DNA from 2 places in the Paeniglutamicibacter sulfureus genome. Region 2 is predicted to be linked to the other one. Evidence: predicted binding sites of a transcription regulator. Region 2 holds the regulator's gene; the other holds the start of a gene.
What was found. Region 2 encodes LexA, which represses DNA repair genes until DNA is damaged. Its sites were predicted from a motif close to TCGAACANNTGTTCGA; they were not measured.

Region 1 (9,782 bases), 1.0 Mb from region 2:
CGGATTTCCGCCGCGCTCATCAGGTCGAATTCGACCTCGCCGCCGGCGGCGCGGATGCCCTCGAATTCGTGGAGCAGCCCGTCGCGGTCCTTGAAGTTCTTGAATCCGGTCAGGAAGGGCTCGGCCGGGCGGGTGGGTTCCACCACGCCGGTCCCCAGCGTCGCGGTGCCCCCGTCGTTGGCCGGGACGCCGGTCCCATTGACGGAGCCCGCCTGCCCGATCCTGCTGATGGTGCTGCCCTCTGAGATCTCGTCGAAGGCGTCCAGCCCGGTGGCGCCGATCTCACTGAAGACGGCCATGGCCTCGCGCCACTTGCCCGGGGTGCAATGCCGGGCAAAGCCCAGCAGGAAGCGGATCAGCGAAGGCTTGGCGGAGAGCGGGATGTAGAGCGGGGAGGCCGGGTCGAACATGGTCTTCAGGCCGTAGGTAAGCACCGAGGGTTCGCTCAGCGGCAGGGTCAGTGCCGGGGTGAGCCACCCGGCGTTGCCCCAGGAGGAACCCGCGGCCACGCCGTCCCGGTCCAGGATGGTGACCTTGACGCCGCGTTCCTGCAGGTACCAGGCGGTGGACAGGCCGACCATGCCCGCACCGATGACGACCACATGTTCCGGACTCGTTGTGCTCATTTCACGCTCCACTCTCTTGCTTGCCGCTCACCCGTCGGCGGACGTCGCTGTCCGCGTGTGGTGCCCGGCCGAATTGCCGATGTTAAATGTCTGGGTTCAATGTCTGGGGGGGGGTGGCCGGAAGTGCGCCGGAGGGTGCGGGCACCCTCCGGCTGTGCTCCCCCGCCACGGGGTCGTGCGGATGGAACTGCGGTTTAGACGTAGTCCTTGTACTTCTCCAGGTGGCGGACCGGGGTGGAGAGCGCGTCGCGGCGGAACGGGTCGCCCAGTTCGCGGGTGCACATGATCTCGATGACGGTGGTCTTGCCGTCGACCATCTGGTTGTTCAGGGCTTCCTTGAGTGCCGCCCCGACGTTTTCCAGCTTGTCCACGACGATGCCCTCGGCGCCCATGCTGCGGGCCATCTCGGCGAAGGATTCGCCGTTGTCCAGCTCTCCGGCGATGAAGCGGCGGTTGTAGAACTCGACCTGGTTCTTCTTCTCCGCGCCCCACTGGCGGTTGCGGAAGACGATCGCGGTGACCGGCAGGTCGTGGCGGACCGCGGTGAGGACCTCGCCCATGCTCATGGCCCAGGCGCCGTCGCCCGCGTAGGCGATGGCCGGGCGGTGCGGCGCCGCGGCCTTGGCACCGATCATGGTCGGCAGCGCGTAGCCGCAGTTCCCGAAGGACATGGGGGCGAAGAAGCTGCGCGGCTTCTCGAAGCGCAGGTAGCTGTGCGCCACGGAGTTGATGTTTCCGATGTCGGTGGAGATCATGACGTCCTCCGGCATGGCCTTTTCAAGTTCGCGCAACACCTGGCGCGGGTGCAGCCAGTTGCCCTCTTCGCCTTCGGCCTCGGCGATCACGTCGAGCGAGTACTCGTCCTGCTCGTGGGTCCACTCGGAAAGCTCCTGCTCCCAGGCTTCCTTTTCGGCTTTGATGTTCGCTGCGCGTTCGGCTTTGGTCGCATCCGATGCAAGTTCGATGCCCTCGAGACGCTTGGAGAGCTCAATGGCAACAGCCTTGGCATCGCCGGTTATTCCGACCGCGATCTTCTTCACCAGACCGAGCTTGGTGTGGTCCGCGTCGATCTGGATGATCTTGGCCTCGGTCGGCCAGTAGGCCTGGCCGTACTGCGGCAGGGTGCCGAACGGGCCGAGGCGGGTGCCCAGGGCGATGACGACGTCCGCCTGGGAAATCAGCTTCATGCCGGCCTTGGATCCCTGGTAACCCAGCGGGCCGGCCCACAGCGGATGGCTGGCCGGGAAGGAGTCATTGTGCTGGTAGCTGTTGACCACCGGTGCACCGAGCCGCTCGGCCAGGGCCTTGGCTTCCTCGACACCGTCTGCCATGACCACGCCGCCGCCGGAAACGATGACAGGGTTCTTGGCGGTCTTGAGCAACTCGATGGCCTCGTCCAGGGACTTGGTGCCACCTGCACCGCGGTCAACGCGGCGCGGGGCGGGGATCTCGGTGATGGATTCGCCGTAGAAGTAGTCGCGCGGGATGTTCAGCTGGGTCGGGCCGTTTTCGCTCATGGCGCGGTCGAAGCAGCGGGCGGTGAATTCGGCCATGCGGTTCGGGTGGGTTACGTGGCCCTGGTACTTGGTGAATTCCTGGAACATCGGGAGTTGGTTGGCCTCCTGGAAGCCGCCCAGGCCGATGGTGTTGGTTCCGGCTTCCGGGGTGATGATGACGACCGGGCTGTGTGCCCAGTAGGCGGCGGCGATGCCGGTGACGCAGTTGGAGATGCCCGGGCCGTTCTGCCCGATGACCACGCCGTGGCGGCCGGAAGCGCGTGCGTAGCCGTCGGCCATGTGGGCGGCGCCCTGTTCGTGCACGACGGGTACCAGGCGGATGCCGGCCGGGGCGAAGATATCCATGGCGTCCATGAAGGCGGAGCCCATGATGCCGAAGATGTCGGTGACGTCGTTGGACACCAGCGTCTCAACGAAGGCTTCCGACGACGTCATCTTCTGCGCGCCCTGGACGACCTCGCGGGATGTGGCCTTTTCAGTCATTACAAGTCTCCTTCGGGGATCAAGACCTCGCAATCGCGAAAAGTCTCAAAAAATGATTCGAACTGCTCCCAAAAACGGGATTGATGACAAAGCTATGCGACTCCCGTCACATCAGTCAAGCCCCTATTCCATTTATTCTTCGTCCTGATACGATTTATTGAAACTTCGTTCATCGGCAGATTGGATCGATCATGGAAAATCTCACGGAACCGGAGCTCGGGCCCGCGGGCGCTGTCCAGGGAGAAACACCGGCCCTGCGCCTGTTCGCGCTGCTGGAGTTGATCACCACGCGCGACCAGCTCTTCACCTTGCAGTCGCTGGTGGACCAAACGGGACTTCCGAAGCCCACGCTGCACCGCATGCTGCAACAACTCGAAGGCGCCAACCTGCTGACCCGGCAGTCCGACGGCAGGCATTACGGCACCGGCTCGCGCATGCGCCGCATGGCCGAGGACGTGCTGCTCAATGACACCCGGCACGGCACGCGGCACGCCATCCTGCGGGGCCTGGTCGATGAGATCGGCGAGAGCTGCAACATCACCGCCCTGTCCGGCAACGAGGTCATCTACCTCGACCGCGTCGAGACCAACGAGCCCTTGCGCGTGCACCTGGGCCCCGGATCCCGGGTGCCGGTGCATTGCTCGGCCAGCGGAAAGCTGATCCTTGCCCAGTTCGGGCCCACCCAGCGCGAACGCGTCCTGGCCACGGGACCCCTGCAACGCTTCACGGCCCACACGCTCACCGACAAAGCGGAAATCGAGGCCGAACTGGCCCGGATCCGGATCGACGGATACGCCGAGGACCGCCAGGAATACCTGGACGGGCTGGTTTGCCTGGCGGTGCTGGTTCCCAATCCGGCCGGGCGCTCGAACCTCTGCATCGCGGTGCAGGCCCCCATGATGCGCAAGAGCTCGGAGGACCTGCTCAAGTTGCTGCCCGCACTTCGCCGAGCGGCCGAGAGCATCTCGCGCATCGAAGACCACGCGGACCTGGGTTCCCCGGAGTCCGAACCCATCGCGGCGGGATGGTGAGGGAAATGAACCCGGAAGCCACCCCCCTCGCGCAGCAGGAATTGGTCTCCGTCCGCGAGACCTTCGGCATCGACAGCGACCTGCGGGCCCCCAAGTTCACCGAAACCTCGGACCACGTCCCGGCCATCGACCCTGCCTACCGGTTCAACCCGGATGTCACCGTGGCCATCCTCGCCGGATTCACCCACAACAGCCGGGTCATGATCCAGGGTTTGCACGGCACGGGAAAATCCACGCACATCGAGCAGGTTGCGGCGCGGCTGAATTGGCCCCTCATGAGGGTGAACCTCGATGGGCACATCAGCCGGCTCGACCTGGTCGGCAAGGACACCGTGGTGATCCAGGACGGCCAGCCGGCCACCAAGTTCCAGGAAGGCGTGGTTCCCTGGGCCATGGTCCAGCCCATGGCCCTGGTCTTCGACGAATACGATGCGGGGCGGCCCGATGTCATGTTCGTGGTCCAGCGGCTGCTGGAACGCGACGGCGGATTCACGCTACCCGACCAGAACCGCGTGATCCGCCCCCACCCGCACTTTCGGCTCTTTGCCACGGCGAACACCGTTGGACTCGGAAACCTCAACGGCCTCTACCACGGGGTGCAGCGGCTGAACCACGCCCAGCTGGACCGGTGGAACATCGTTGCCGCCCTCGACTACCTTCCGGTGGACGAAGAGGTCCGGATCGTTGCCTCCCGTGTTCCCGAGCTGGCACGAACCCCTGCCGGACTGGAGCTGGTTCGGTCCATGGTGGACGTTGCGAACCTCACCCGCGACGGCTTCGCCGCCGGGGACATCTCCACCCTGATGTCACCACGCACGGTGATCACCTGGGCCCAGAACGTTTCCATCTTCCGCGATCCGGCACTGGCCTTCAGGCTCTCCTTCGTCAACAAGTGCGACGAGGCCGAGCGCTTCATCGTGTCCGAGTACTACCAGCGTGCCATGGCCACCGAACTCGACGAGTCCTACGCACTCGTTCCCGTCGGGGCCTAGGGAAGCCGGGCACGCCATGAGTGCAGCCCAGGCCCCCGCGCGCCGCGCCCAGGAAATCAGGGAACTGTGCGGAGCGTCCCTGCGCGCCCTCGGCGCCGATCCGCGGCTCGAACTGCTCGGTTCCCGCCCATACCGCGGCACCGTCGTGCTTCCGTTCAATGCCCCGCACCTCTATCCGCCGGCGGCAGGGGCCGGCTTCACGTCGTTTCGCGGTGCCGCCGATGGGATGGCCCTGCGCGTGCTGCATTCGGACACCGCCGCGCATCTGGCCCTGCTCCCGCACTCCCCCAGTGCCAGGCTGGTCTTTGAAGTGCTGGAACAATTCCGCTGCGAATCCCTGGCGACCCTGCCAGGGGTCATCGAGAATCTCCGGGCCCGGCACGTCGCATGGTCCAAGGAATACATCGCCTCCGGGCTGACCGAAACCGCCCTGGGCATGCTCCTCTACACGATCTTCCAGGTGGCCCGCTCGCGGATCAGCTCGGAGCCGGTGGTCCTTGAATCCGAGGACATGATCGAGGCGACCCGAGCGAACCTGTCTTCGACGCTCGGCCCGTTGCTCCCGGGCCTTCGCCGGTACAAGCACGACCAGGCCGAGTTCGCCCAGCATGCGCTGCTGGTCGCCGAACTTGTCGCGGAGGCCGTCAGCGCCCTGGAATCCCCGGCACCTGCCCGCAAGGGCGCCAAGGAAAAGCAAGCCAAGGCGCCGGAGTTTTCCCTGCTGGTGGATGTCGAACACGATGCAGCTGCCATCGGGACATCCGGCAGCGCAACCAGCGGCGCCCTTGATTCCTCGCCCGAGGGATACACCGTGTTTACCCGCGCCTACGACAAGATCTCCCCGGCCACCACACTGGTGCGCGAGGACCTGCTTCGCAGCTACCGCGAGCGCATCGCCGCCCGGGTGCACACCGAGGCGGTGAACGTGCAGCTGCTGGCCAAGTCCCTGCAGTCGCTGCTCTGCGTTCCCGGGCGCTCGGACTACGATTCGGGCACGGAGGAGGGCCTGCTCGACGGAACCCGGCTGGGCCAATTGGTGGCCTCGCCCACCGAGCGCCGGCTGTTCAAGACCGAGCGCTTCGAACCTTCCGCGGCCGCGACCCTCACATTCCTGGTGGACTGTTCCGGCTCCATGAAGGAGCATGCGGAAGGACTCGCGGCATTCCTTGACGTGCTGGCTCGGGCACTGGAACGCATCGAGGTGCCCTGCGAGGTGCTGGGCTACACCACCGGCACTTGGAACGGCGGCCGGGCGCTGAAGGACTGGCGCCGCGCAGGCACCCCGCCGAATCCGGGGCGGCTGAACGAACTGAGCCACGTGGTTTTCAAGGATGCGGCGACCTCGTGGCGCACCGGGCGCCTGGGGCTTGCAGCGATGCTCAAGCCGACGCTCTACCGCGAGGGAATCGACGGGGAGGCCGTGCGCTGGGCCTTGGGCCGGCTCGGGCAGCGGGACGAGGAACGCAAGATCCTGGTGGTGCTCTCCGACGGCAGCCCCGCGGACGGCGCCACGGCAAACGCCAACGACGAGAACTACCTGCAGCACGACCTCGCCAATGTGCTGCGCGAGGCCGAGGCGGCCGGCGGCACCACGATTCTGGGGCTTGGCCTGGGACTGGACATGAGTCCGTATTTCAGGCGCAACGCCATCCTGGACGCGGGCCGGCTGGGCGGTTCGGAAACCGTGCGTGACCTGTTGGGCCTGTTGGAGCGCTCGTTGCGTTCAGTGCGCTGAACGGGGGGGGACCGCTCCGAGCGAAGAGATAGCGCGAAAAGGGGAACAGTGCGGGGCCGAAAGATTCGTTCGGCCCCGCACCGTTCCCTCACGACTTGTGGCGGGCGTTGTCTCCCGCCGTCGTACTACATCTGCAGCAGGAGCACCCCCGCGTAGCCAAGTCCGGCAATCAATGCCCAGGAACACATGGCCATCAGGATCGAGGCCCCCTTCGAGGCGAAAAGCTGGCGGATCCGCACGGCCGAACCCAGTCCGAAGAGCGCGGCGGCCAACACCACGTCCTGCACGATCGTCACGGCCTCCAGGACCTCGGTGGGTACGTTGAAGATCGAGCGCACCGCCACCAGCACCACGAATCCAATGATGAATCCCGGAACAATCGGCGGAAGCTTCAGGCCTTTTTCACCGTCACCGGCCCGGCCGTTGCGCCGGCTGATGATGCCGGCTGCGGCTACCATCGGGGCCAGGGTCAGCACTCGGGTGAGCTTGATGACGATGGCAATGGCCAGCGCGGATGCCCCGGCGGTCTGCGCGGTGGCAACGACCTGGCCGACGTCGTGGACCGAGGCGCCGACCCACTGGCCGAAGGCCTCCGGGCCCAACCCCAGCGGACGCATCAGCAGCGGCAGCACGGCAATGGCCAGGGTGCCGCACAAAGTCACCAGCGCCACGGGGATTACGGTGTCCTCGTCCTTTGACCTGCGCACCGCGCTCATCGCACCGATGGCGGAGGCACCGCAGATGGAGAAGCCGGTGGCGATCAACAGCGGCTGGTCTCCCGGCAAGCGGAACGCCTTGCCCAGCAGGTAGGTGCCGCCGAAAGCCAGCAACACGACCAGCACCACCACCCCGAAGGTCGCCCAACCCAGCTCAAGCACATCGACGATGCTCAGTTTCAGGCCCAGCAGCACAATGCCGGCCCGCATGAGTTTCTTCCCCGCGAAGCCCAGCCCCCTCTGCCAGGGCCCTTCCACCAGCCGGCCCGTCCCCGGGAGGTTTGCGGACAGGATGCCCAGCACCACGGCCGTGGTCATGACCGGGATCGAGGGGACGAGCAGGTGGACCAGGAAGGACAGCGGGACCACCACGGCGCAGACCGCCAGCCCGGCCCAATGCCCGGTGACCCAGGCGCGCGCGCGGGCCCGCCGGGTAGGTCTCACGGGAGCGACGGGCGTCGGTGCGCCGCCCCCGGTCGGAGGCCGCACTGCCGGCTCATGTGTTTGATGCACCATGAAGGTGGCTCCTTCGAAGAATGACATTGGCGTGGTGCGGCCGCACGCACCAGGGGATTCTCCCGTCGGGGGCTGCGGACGCACCACGATCAATGTGGTGGGTACGTTGACAATTCTGCCTGCTAATCAGGCTCCGGGCGTCACGGCCGGGGTGCCGGACTTCAGTTTGGTGCCTTCCGGGCGCGGGGCACCCAGGACCAGGATGTCGACCTGTTCGTCGGTCAGGGTCTTGTTGTGCCTACGGCGCATCAGGAAGAATACGACGCCCAGCAAGGTCCAGACGACCAGCGCCGTCATGGATTCCTTGCCCAGCACGCCCGGGGAACCCGGGATCAGCAGCAGCCCCATGAAGACCAGGGCCGTCACGGCGCCCAGCGCGCTGAGCACCTTCTTGGAGGTGGAGCGGGTGCCCTCGAGGTCTCCGGGGCACTCGATGGAGTTGGTCGGGCGGAAGATCTTGAACGCGCACAGGCAGGTGTAGAGGTAGGCAACCGTCACGCCCACCGCGGACATGTCAACGACCCAGGTCAGTGCCGCGCGGCCGAACCACGGGCTGATCAGGCAGACGGCCCCGACGAAGATGACGCCGACGTATGGGGTCTTGTACTTGGGGTGCAGGCGGGCGAACATCTTCGGGACCATCTGCGCCCGGCCCATGCCCAGCAGGATGCGGCTGGCCGAGACGTAGAAGCCGTTCAGGCCGGTGCTCACTCCCATGGTGATGCCGATGGTCAGCAGCAGCAGGCCGGATCCGCCCAGCACGCCGGTCAATGCGTCCGCGGTGCCCCAGGCCGAGTCGCCGGCAACGAGGGCCTCCCACGGGGCGGCCATGGCGACGGCGGCGATCATGGCCGCGTAGAGCAGGGCTGCGGCCAGAAGTGCCAGCACGATCAGCTTCATGGCCTTGGCCGGCGGGAAATCGAATTCCTCTGCCGCCTGCGGCACGTTGTCGAAACCGATGAAGGCCCAGGGTGCGATGGCGACAATCGCGGCGATCGCGGCGACCGGGTTCACGCCCTCCGGAAAGGCCGGAAGCGCGTTGGAGAAGAGGACCTGCGGGCTGGCGATGACCGCCACCAGGATGCAGGCCACGGCGACGAGCATGATGACGCAGGCGATGAACTGGATGCGGCCGGAGAGGGCGGTGCCGCGGATGTTGAGGTAGGCGAAAACCGCCAGGGCGACCATGGAGATGAGCACCTCGACGATGTACACGTCGAAACCTGCCACGGTGTATAGGTATCCCTGTTGGACCACGTCCGGCATGAGCTTGCGGAAGAGCAGGGCCAGCGCCGAGGCGTTAAGGGCCACGATGCAGGTGTAGCCAAGGGTCAGGAACCAGCCGCAGAAGAAGGCGTGGGTCCGTCCGAAGCCGACCAGGGCGAAGGCCAACTCGCCGCCGGAGACGGGAAATGACTTGATCAGGAACCCGTAGCTGACGGCAATGAGCACCATCAGTGCGCCACCGATCAGGAAGCCGGAGACCGCTCCGAGCGGTCCTCCCATGGCCAGCCAGTCGGTGGGGAGGATGAATGCACCCCAACCCACGGCGGAGCCCAGGGCAATGGCCCAGACCCAGTGGGCCTTGAGTGTTTTTTCCATGCGCTCGGGCTGGCCGTTGTCCGGACCTGCCGATGCCGATGCCATGGGAGTAACCACCGTCTTGTCTGTTGTGGCTTTCATTTTAACCTCGTTCTCGGGTGGTGGCGGCGATGCCACCGCTTGCGAAGACCGGCCGCCCCGGCAGGGGCGGGACCGGTGGATCAAGATTTCTGGGATTGCAACATGCTGATGAGTGAAACGTTGACGATGTCCGCGACGCTTGCGCCGCGGGAGAGGTCGTTGACCGGCGCGGCCAGCCCCTGCAGGATTGGCCCGTAGGCCTGGGCACCGGCGAGCCTTTGGGTGATCTTGTACCCGATGTTTCCGGCCGCCAGGTTGGGAAAGATGAAGACATTTGCGTGTCCGGCCACCGTTGAGCCCGGGGCCTTGGACGCGGCCACCGATTCGAGCAATGCGGCGTCGAATTGCAGTTCCCCGTCGATGCTCAGTGTTGGCTCGGCCGCCAGGGCCAGGGCGGTTGCCGCGCGGACCGTGGAAATGCTTTCGTGCTCCGCGGATCCGGCGGTGGAAAAGGAGAGCATGGCGACGGCCGGTTCTTCGCCG
Region 2 (9,782 bases):
GTTTTCATTGACGTTCAACTGAATCGGTACGTCAATTTGGGGAGCACCGTAGGGTTCGAGACCTTGAAGATTTTCTCGCAGGGGCAGATTTGCCAGGCGATTTAGCCGTTCATTCACGGGCCAAGTCTACGGCGGTGGCAGGTGGGGCCAAGAATCTTCGCCGGTGCAGAGGGTAATAATCGGTTCGCAATGCCTTGTATCGGCGCCCGCGGGAGCGCCGGTGCGGGGGCTAGCTTCCGGTGGGAACGAAGAGTTCGGCACCGGGGTGCAGCACCGAGCTGTTGAGGTTGTTGAGGTCGCCGATCTGTTGAACCGCATCGCGGGGCTCGAGCTGCGGAGCGAACTCGCGGGCAATCCCCCACAGCGTATCCCCTTCGATGACGGTGACGCTGACCGCGTCAACGCCCAGCGGCACTTCCGCCGATGCGTTGGCCGGGGAAAGGAACAGGCCCAGGAGCATCAGTGCTGCGGCACTCACCACGAAGATGGGAAGTCCGATCAGCACGAACTTTCCGCGACGAGTGAGCCGCAGGGGTGCCAGCGTTGGCTGGGATTCGGGCAAGTAGTCGTCGGATGTTACAAGGTGGAGCGGGGCCGAGAAAGCAGTGTTTGCCATGTCTTTGCCTTTCCTCTGAATTCACGTGGCCGGCTGGGACCCTGGGGCGCCTAGTCGAACACGTGACGATTATTCGAACGCATCTTTCGAACATGTGTTCGTAGTGCGTATCTTATTTCTAGCACTTTTCGACGACACGTGTCCAGATCTGTTCGAACAAATCTTTGAAAGCAGTGACTTTGTCTACTAGGATGTTGGTTGTGAAGCGATGTATTTACTACATCAACCCACACCGACAATTTGCGGCACGCGCGGGCAACCGGCGACGATCGGGATGAGGCATTGACAATGACGACCGAACAACGAACCCCTCGACGCGACGCGAAGAGCCTGACCATTCGCCAGAAGAAGGTCCTGGAGACCATCCAGCGCTCCGTGAGCAGCAACGGCTACCCGCCGTCGATGCGTGAAATCGGGGACGCCGTGGGACTTGCCAGCCTCTCGAGCGTGACCCACCAGCTCAGCCAGCTCGAGAAACTTGGCTACATCAGGCGCGATCCGCGCCGCCCGCGCGCCATGGAGATCCTGCTGCCGTTGCAGCTCAAGAGCGAGGCCAAGCTCGAGGTGGTGGAGGGCCAGTCGGATCTCAGGGCAGCCAACGGCATGAACGTCTCGGAACTGACAACCTCCGCGGACACCGCCATGGTCCCCCTGGTGGGGCGCATTGCCGCCGGCGGACCGATCCTGGCCGACCAGGCGATCGAGGACGTTTTCGCCTTGCCGCGCCAGCTGGTGGGGCATGGCGAGCTCTTCATGCTCAAGGTCAGCGGCGACTCCATGATCGATGCCGCCATCTGCGACGGCGACTGGGTTGTCGTGAGGCGCCAGCCGACGGCGAACAACGGCGACATCGTCGCCGCGTTGCTCGAGGACGAAGCCACGGTGAAGACCTTCCGCCAGCGCGATGGCCACACCTGGCTTTTGCCGCAGAACTCCCGATACGAACCGATCCTTGGTGACGCCGCAACCGTCATGGGCAAGGTCGTATCGGTCATGCGCTCCGTCTAGGTCCGCAGCCACAACTCATCCCGCAACACAGCGAGGGCCGATCATCGGATCGGCCCTCGCTGTTGTTTGCGCACCCTGCACATCTCCCGCGACCGGGATGCCTGCAAGGCAACGTGCTCAGCCCTCGCTGAGCCTTTCGAGCGCGGAAATGACGGTGGCCTTGTTCGGTGTTGCCCACAGCGGTGGCAGGGAAGCCCGCAGGAACGTTCCGTAGCGTTCGGTGGCCAGGCGCGAGTCGAGCACCGCGACCACGCCCTTGTCGTTGACCGAGCGGATCAGGCGGCCCGCACCCTGTGCCAGACGCACCGCCGCATGGCTTGCGGCCACGGCCATGAAACCGTTTCCGCCGTGCTTGGCGACATCGCGGCTGCGTGCCGAGGAGAGCGGATCATCCGGGCGCGGGAACGGGATCTTGTCGATGATGACCAATCGGCAGGCGTTTCCCGGCACATCGACGCCCTGCCACAGCGTCATCGTCCCAAAGAGGCAGGTATCGGGCTCCGCCGAGAACTGGTCGACCAGCGCCTTCATGCTGGACTCGCCCTGGCACAGGATGGGAATGTCCAGGCGTGCGCGCAGGATCTCCGCAGCGTCCTCGGCCGCGCGGCGGGAGGTAAACAGCGCCAGCGCCCCGCCGTTGGAGGCCTTGATGAGATCCTCGATCTCTGCAAGCGTCTCCTGGGACATTTGGCGCCCGGGCTTGGCCAGGTGTTTGGCAACGTAGAGGATGCCCTGCTTGGGATAGTCGAAGGGACTGCCGACGTCGACGCCGTTCCAGGTCGGCGCCCCGTCCCCCACGAGCCCCAGGGATCCTGCCACCGGTTCAAACGCCGCACCGATGGCCAGGGTTGCGCTCGTGAGGATGACGGTCCGGCCGTCGAAGAGACCTTCCCTGAGTTTTCCCGCCACCGAGAGCGGTGCAACCATCAAGGTCGGCTGGCTTGACTCGTCCGGTTGGACATAGCCCTCCCCGGGGCTGAAGTGGCCGGGCCGAGAGGCCCAGATCACCTCGCGCTCCTCGGTCATTTCAAGCATCTTGGTGCATTGCTCCACCAGGTACATGACCTGGGAACGGGCCATCTGGCGTCCCCCGTCCGCAGGGGCGTTGGCCTCGGGCTTGGAGTCGGAGAGCACCACGCGTGCGGCTTCGGCGATCTGGTTGATCGCGGCTTCCTGGTCCTCGTTCAGGCCGCGGGCCATGAGCCCGGTGGGCACTCCCTCCAGCGCACGCTGCAGGGCCTTGGCGCCCTGGTTCAGCGCGTCCACGCTCACCGAGCAGTGCTTGCGGGCAGCCGAAGCGGCGGTCTGGACCATGTTGACCGACAGCGGCCGCGTCACCGAGCTGGTCACCCGGTCCTGCAGCTCGTGGGCCTCGTCAATGATGACGGTGTCGAAGTCCGGCAGCACGGCCAGGCCTTCGAAGGCCGAGACGGCCAGCATGGCGTGGTTGGTGATCACCACGTCGGCGTCGGCCGCTCGGGCGCGTGCCAGTTCGCTGAAACATTCGGCGGCCATGGGGCACTTTTGCGCGCCCAGGCAGTCCATCGCGCTGACCGAAACCTGGCGCCAGGCCTTGTCGCTGACTCCCGGGGTCAGGTCGTCGCGGTCACCGCTGTCGGTTCGTTCGGCCCACTGCCGCAGGCGCACCACTTCCTGGCCCAGGGCAGAGCCGGGGCCCTCGGAGGAACCACCGAGAACGGGGGTGCCGGATTCCATGGAAAACAGGGCGCCCTCGTCGTCGTCCGGGTATCCGCCGCTGAGTTTGTACTGGCACACGTAGTTGGAGCGGCCCTTGACCAGGGCCACTTCCATCTCGCGTGGCAGTTTGTCTTTCAGGGACGACAACAGGCGCGGCACATCGCGCCCGACGATCTGCGCCTGCAGCGCGAGGGTTGCGGTGGAAATCACCACAGGTTTTTCGGATCCCAGCGCGTGCGCCAGCGCCGGAACCAGATAGGCCATGGACTTGCCGGTTCCGGTTCCTGCCTGCACCAGCAGGTGTTCACCGGTTTCCATGGCGCGCACGACCTGGCGTGTCATCTCGTGCTGGCCCGGACGGCTTTGCCCGCCCATGCTGGACACTGCTTCGTCCAACAGGGCGATGACCTCTGATTCCTCAGCCATGAATACTAAATTGCTCCACTTCTGCGGCCATGCTTTCGCGGACCTTGACCATCATGCGGGTTCCCGTTTCGGTGTGTTCGACGGCCAGGATCTCGGCCTCGGCGCCGTGGAGCTTGTTGACCACGTCGCCTCGATCATAGGGAATCATCAATTCTAGTTGGACATTGGGCCTCGGGATTGCGGCGCTGATCCGGGCCTGCAATTCGTCGATGCCTTCGCCGGTGCGCGCCGAGACGATGACGTGGTTCGGCTCGCGCTGGCGCAGGCGCTCGACCACGAACGGGTCGGCGACATCCGCCTTGTTCAGGACAATGATCTCCGGGATGTTGCGCGCGTCGACGTCGTTGAGCACCTCGCGCACGGCTTGGATCTGGCCTTCCGGGTCCGGGTGCGACGCATCCACAACGTGCAGGATCAAATCGGCGTCGGCCACTTCCTCCAAGGTGGAGCGGAAGGCCTCGATCAGCTGGGTGGGCAGTGACTTCACGAAGCCGACGGTGTCAGCGAGCGTATAGGTCAGCCCGTCGCTGGTTTCGGCCTGGCGGACCGTGGGATCCAGCGTTGCGAACAGGGCGTTTTCGACCAGTGCCCCGGCATCTGTGAGCCGGTTGAGCAACGAGGACTTGCCGGCGTTGGTGTACCCGGCAATGGCCACCGACGGCACCGCATTGCGCTTGCGGTTCGCGCGCTTGGACTCGCGGGCCGGCAGCATTCCCTTGATCTCCTTGCGGAGCTTTGCCATGCGGTCGCGAATGCGCCGGCGGTCCAGTTCGATCTTGGTTTCACCCGGGCCGCGGGATCCGATGCCGCCGCCTGCAGCACCCACGCGGCCACCGGCCTGGCGGGACATCGAGTCGCCCCAGCCGCGCAGGCGCGGCAGGAGGTATTCGAGCTGGGCGAGTTCGACCTGGGCGCGGCCCTCGTGGCTTTTGGCATGCTGGGCAAAGATGTCCAGGATCAAGGCGGTGCGGTCAATGACTTTGACCTTGACGACGTCTTCCAGGGCGCGGCGCTGCGACGGGGCGAGTTCGGTGTCGATGATGACGGTGTCGGCACCGGTGGCCGCCACGATTTCGCGCAATTCCAAGGCCTTGCCCGATCCCAGGTACGTGCCGGGATCCGGCTTTGCACGGCGCTGCACCATTCCGTCGAGCACTTCCGAACCCGCGGTCTCGGCCAGTGCCGCCAACTCGCGCAGCGAGTTTTCCGCATCCTGGGCGGTCCCCTCGTTCCAAATGCCGGCCAGCACGACGCGCTCGAGGCGCAGCTGGCGGTATTCGACCTCGGTGACGTCCTCGAGTTCGGTTGAAAGGCTGGCGCCGCGCCTCAGGGCTCGGCGTTCGGCCAACTCCTGCTGGTCGCCGTCGGAGGAGGAATGCTCGCCGGTGAACTTGCTCAGGGCCTGGGCCCGTCCGGAAAGCACGCCCTCGTCTTCGGGTGCGCCGAAGTGGCTGCTCTTGCTGGCCGCGGCCTTGTCGCTGGCGAGGATCCGTTCGATGGCGGCTTGGAGCTTGGCCTCGTCCATCTCGTTGTCCTGCGGGCCGGAAGTTTGTGGATTGGTCATGTTCCCCTTAGTTTGCTGTATTCCAGAATAGTGCCCCGCACCCACAGAAGCGGCGTTGTGCGTGGATTGGTTGCTTGGATGTCCGGGTTCGGTGAATGGATGCATGGTTTGCTCCTTGGGCTGGATGCCGCGCGCGGGTCGGCAAGCGCCGAATTTGGTGTCAGTGTCAGTGGCACGATCGAGTCGGAGTCTCGCTCGTGCTGGGAATGGCGATTGCGTGGGGCCGGCGCCTGCATACGCGGCGCGGGCCATGTCGATCGCGAAAAGTGATGCGCCCTCGCGCGAACCTGATCTTGGAAACGTTATGGTTTCGAAGGTTCGCCTCGGCGGAATGACTTTTCGGCGCGACAGCCAATCGCCCTCAGTGGGCCGCCTTCCAGCCAATGAGCCTGCAGCTCCAGTGGGGGAAGGACCCGGGGTCGATGGTGTGCTTGATGCGTCTTACAGGAAAGTCATAGGGAAAACTCTATCACTTGCCCCGGCTTGGCGCATTGAGGCATCTCACACACTTCCAGCGCCCGAATTCGTGCCACGGGTTTGGGTTTGCCGCCCCCGGGCGGTTAACCTGCCAAGATGAGCCCGGAACATTATTTCAGCGCCCAGCCTTCCACCCCAGAGAAGCGGCGCCACATCAGCGTCGAGTTGCGCGGCGCCGTGCACAAGGTGCAAACCTCCGGCGGCATCTTCAGCCCGGACAGGATCGACAAGGGAACCGCCATTCTCCTGGACGGCGTTCCCGATCCCTCGGTCAGCGGAAACCTCCTGGACATCGGCTGCGGCTGGGGACCCATTGCGCTCTCGATGGCCATGGCCTCCCCGGAGGCGACGGTGTACGGGGTTGATGTGAACGAGCGAAGCCTCGGCCTGACCCGTGACAATGCCGCAGCCCTGGGATTGAAAAACGTGGTCGTGGCGCTTCCCGAAGCAATCGACCCGGAGCTGACATTCGACACGATGTGGTCGAATCCTCCGATCCGCATCGGCAAAGAGGCCCTGCACGAGCTTTTGCTGCTGTGGCTTCCGCGACTGGCCCCGGGCGGGATCGCCTGGCTGGTGGTCCAGAAGAACCTGGGTGCCGATTCCCTGCAGAAGTGGCTGGGCACTGTCCTGCCCCAGGACTGGGACATCGAGCGGGTCTCGACGGACAAGGCCTTCCGCATTCTGCGCGTGGCGCGCCCCGAGGCCTCCTAGCCCTCTTTACGCCAATGGCCGGATTCCCCTTGCGGGAATCCGGCCATTGCTGTCTCAGATCTCGGTGATCCGGCCGCGGGAGACCAGGACTGCGGGCCCGCTGAGCACCACGTGTTCACGTCCCGTGGCTCCCCGGATGAACTCGATGCCAACCTCGCCGCCGGGCACCTGGACCTTCCAGTTTCGGATGTCCTGGGCCTGGGCCCAGTGTCGCGTGGCAGCGGCGGCGGCGCAGGCCCCGGTGCCGCACGACAGGGTCTCCCCCACGCCGCGTTCGTGCACGCGCATGCGCAAGGACCCGACACCGTCTTGGACCACCGGGTCTGCGGCAAGGACGTATTCGACGTTGGTGCCGTGCGGGGGCAGCGGCTGCACCTCGGGGATCGCAAAGAGCTCCAGGTTTTCCAATTCACCGGCGTTGGCCAGTGCCACGACGGTGTGGGGGTTGCCCATGGAAATGCTTAGGGCACCGCGGGCATTGCCCAGTCCGGCGGTGGAAACCTTCGAATCCAGCCCGTTTTGCTTGGCTGCCTGCTCGAAGATGAACTCCCAGGGACCCATGTCCACGGCATATCCGTCCTCAAGACGGGTCACCAGCTTCACTCCGGCCCGCGTGCCAATGGCCAGCTGCTCCCCCACCGGAAGCTCCACCAGCTTTTCGCTCAGTAGGAAATGGACGAACACGCGCACGCCATTGCCGCACATCTCCGACACGGACCCGTCGCCGTTGCGGTAGTCCATGAACCAATAGGCCTCGGGGCTCGTTTCCAGGACTTCCCTGCCCTCCGCCAGCGAGCTGGAGGGAACCGCGCGGATCAAGCCGTCGGCGCCAATGCCGCGGTGCCTGTCACAAAGCGCGGCGACCTGTTCGGCCTCGAGCCGGTGTTCATCCGCCGGGTCGGAAATGAGGACGAAATCGTTTCCGGTTCCGTGTCCCTTGGCATAGCTCAGGCCACCCACGATGGACTGCAGGGTTGGCGTGGTCGTCATGGCGGGTTTGCTCGCACTCATGCCTCCAAGGATACGGGGATCCAGGCCGCGGCACCTATTTCCGGCCAGCCCCCGCCAAGGCCGCGGATCAGGGTTTCCGGATGGTCTCCAGGACCCTCGACAGCATGTGGGGATCCGTCGGGTCAAACCAGTTCACCCGGTCATCGGCCCCGAACCAGGTGACCTGCCGGCGCGCAAATTGGCGCGTGGCAATCACCGTCTTTTCCGTGGCTTCCTTCACCGACATGGTGCCGTCGAGCACCGCCAGGAACTGGGCATAGCCTATGGCCCGCGAGGCGGTCTTTCCATCCCGAAGCCCCTGGGCATCAAGCCGGCGCACCTCCTCCAACAGACCGAGCTCGACCATCTTGCCCACCCGTGCCGCCAACCGATCGTGCAACAGGGCACGCTCGAGGTTCAGTCCGATCTGGAGCGCAGGGACGTGGTACTGCCTCCGGGGCATGAAGGAGCTGAACGGCTTGCCGCTGATTTCGTGGACTTCCAGGGCCCGGATCAGTCGCCGGTCATCAAGGTTCCTGGCGGCCGACTCGGGATCGACCTCAGCCAGGCGTGCTGCCAACGGGGCAATCCCCGCCTGCGCCGCCTCGGCTTCCAGCCGCCGGCGAACGTCCGGGTCGGTCGGCGGGAAATCAATCTCGTCCAGGGCAGCACGCACATACAGGCCGGACCCGCCGACCAGGATGGGCACCAACCCGCGGGCGCGGATCTCGCCGAAGGCCTGGCGTGCCTCGGCCTGGAAACGTGCCACGCTGGCCTCTTGGCGGACATCCATGATGTCGAGCAGGTGGTGCGGTACCCCGCCGCGTTCGGCCGGCGGAAGCTTGGCGGTGCCGATGTCCATCCCGCGGTAGAACTGCAGGGCATCGGCGTTGACTATTTCCCCGCCCAGTTCCCTGGCAAGGGCGATCGCCAGATCGGACTTTCCCGTCCCGGTGGGGCCAACGACCGCCAGGACCGGCAGCTGCTCGGAGGCCATGCCCCTAGCCGCGGACCATCAGCGAGGGCATGCCCAGGTTGGTCTTGCTCCCGGTCGGGCCCGAACCGGGGGTGGGAACCCCGCAGCTTTCGGCTTGGGCGCGGTCCCACGCGTCGCCGGCGCGCGAGCGGCGTAGCGAGTACTGGTCGGTGGTCGGGTCGGAGACCAAATGGAAGGCTGCGGCCCCGGTGACCGGCACGGTGACCAGGTCGCCCGGACGCGGTGCCTCGGCGCCGGCCGGCACGGAGAAGTGCACCAGGCGCTGGTCGGTGGTCCTGCCGGAGAGACGGTGGGTTTCCCCGGCCTTGCGGCCGGACTGCTCGGTCACCAACACCTCGACGGTGCGCCCGACCTGCTTGGCGTTCTCTTCCTTGGCGATGCGGTCCTGCAACGCGGTGAGCCGTTCGTAGCGTTCCTGCACCACCGCCTTGGGCAGCTGGTCCGGCAGGTCTGCGGCCGGGGTGCCGGGGCGCTTGGAGTACTGGAAGGTGAAGGCGGTGGAGAAGCGGGAGGCCTCGACCACGTCCAAGGTCCCTTGGAAGTCCTCTTCGGTCTCGCCCGGGAACCCGACGATGATGTCGGTGGTGATGGCTGCGTGCGGGATGCGCTCGCGCACCTTGTCCAGGATGCCCAAGAACTTCTTCGAGCGGTAGGAGCGGCGCATGTCCTTGAGGACCTTGTCCGAGCCGGACTGCAGCGGCATGTGCAGCTGCGGCATCACGTTGGGGGTCTCGGCCATGGCGTCGATGACGTCGTCGGTGAAGGCGGCCGGGTGCGGGCTGGTGAAGCGCACGCGCTCCAGGCCCTCGATCTGTCCGCAGGCGCGCAGCAGTTTTCCGAAGGCGAGCTTGTCGCCGAATTCGACGCCGTAGGAGTTCACGTTCTGGCCCAGCAGGGTGACCTCGATCGCGCCGTCCGCCACCAGCGCCTCGATCTCTGCGAGGATCTCGCCGGGTCGGCGGTCCCTCTCCTTGCCGCGCAGCGAGGGCACGATGCAGAAGGTGCAGGTGTTGTTGCAGCCCACGGAGATCGACACCCAGCCGGCGTACACCGACTCGCGGCGCGTGGGCAGGGTCGAGGGGAAGACGTCCAGGGACTCGAGGATCTCCAGCTCGGCCTGCTTGTTGTGGCGCGAGCGGGCGAGCAGGGTGGGCAGCGAACCAATGTTGTGGGTGCCAAAGACAACGTCGACCCAGGGGGCCTTCTTCAGGATGGTGTCGCGGTCCTTCTGGGCCAGGCACCCGCCGACGGCGATCTGCATGTTCGGGCGTTCGCGCTTCAGCGGTGCCAGC

Region 1: the regulator LexA is predicted to act here: its motif matches at 2,672-2,687, upstream of xsc (sulfoacetaldehyde acetyltransferase).

The regions. Positions count from the first base shown of each region.
Region 1 is NZ_BAAAWO010000001.1:3,467,288-3,477,069, reverse strand. Features, by position in the region: gene ABD687_RS15825 (NAD(P)/FAD-dependent oxidoreductase) at 1-626, opposite strand, end outside; gene xsc (sulfoacetaldehyde acetyltransferase) at 821-2,626, opposite strand; gene ABD687_RS15815 (IclR family transcriptional regulator) at 2,818-3,657, shown strand; gene ABD687_RS15810 (AAA family ATPase) at 3,663-4,649, shown strand; gene ABD687_RS15805 (cobaltochelatase CobT-related protein) at 4,666-6,384, shown strand; gene ABD687_RS15800 (YeiH family protein) at 6,510-7,616, opposite strand; gene ABD687_RS15795 (APC family permease) at 7,743-9,299, opposite strand; gene ABD687_RS15790 (phosphotransacetylase) at 9,380-9,782, opposite strand, start outside.
Region 2 is NZ_BAAAWO010000001.1:4,507,664-4,517,445, reverse strand. Features, by position in the region: gene ABD687_RS20400 (histidinol-phosphate transaminase) at 1-117, opposite strand, end outside; gene ABD687_RS20395 (LysM peptidoglycan-binding domain-containing protein) at 230-616, opposite strand; gene lexA (transcriptional repressor LexA) at 905-1,624, shown strand; gene ABD687_RS20385 (ATP-dependent DNA helicase) at 1,742-3,748, opposite strand; gene hflX (GTPase HflX) at 3,741-5,312, opposite strand; gene ABD687_RS20375 (class I SAM-dependent methyltransferase) at 5,886-6,503, shown strand; gene dapF (diaminopimelate epimerase) at 6,558-7,514, opposite strand; gene miaA (tRNA (adenosine(37)-N6)-dimethylallyltransferase MiaA) at 7,582-8,490, opposite strand; gene miaB (tRNA (N6-isopentenyl adenosine(37)-C2)-methylthiotransferase MiaB) at 8,495-9,782, opposite strand, start outside.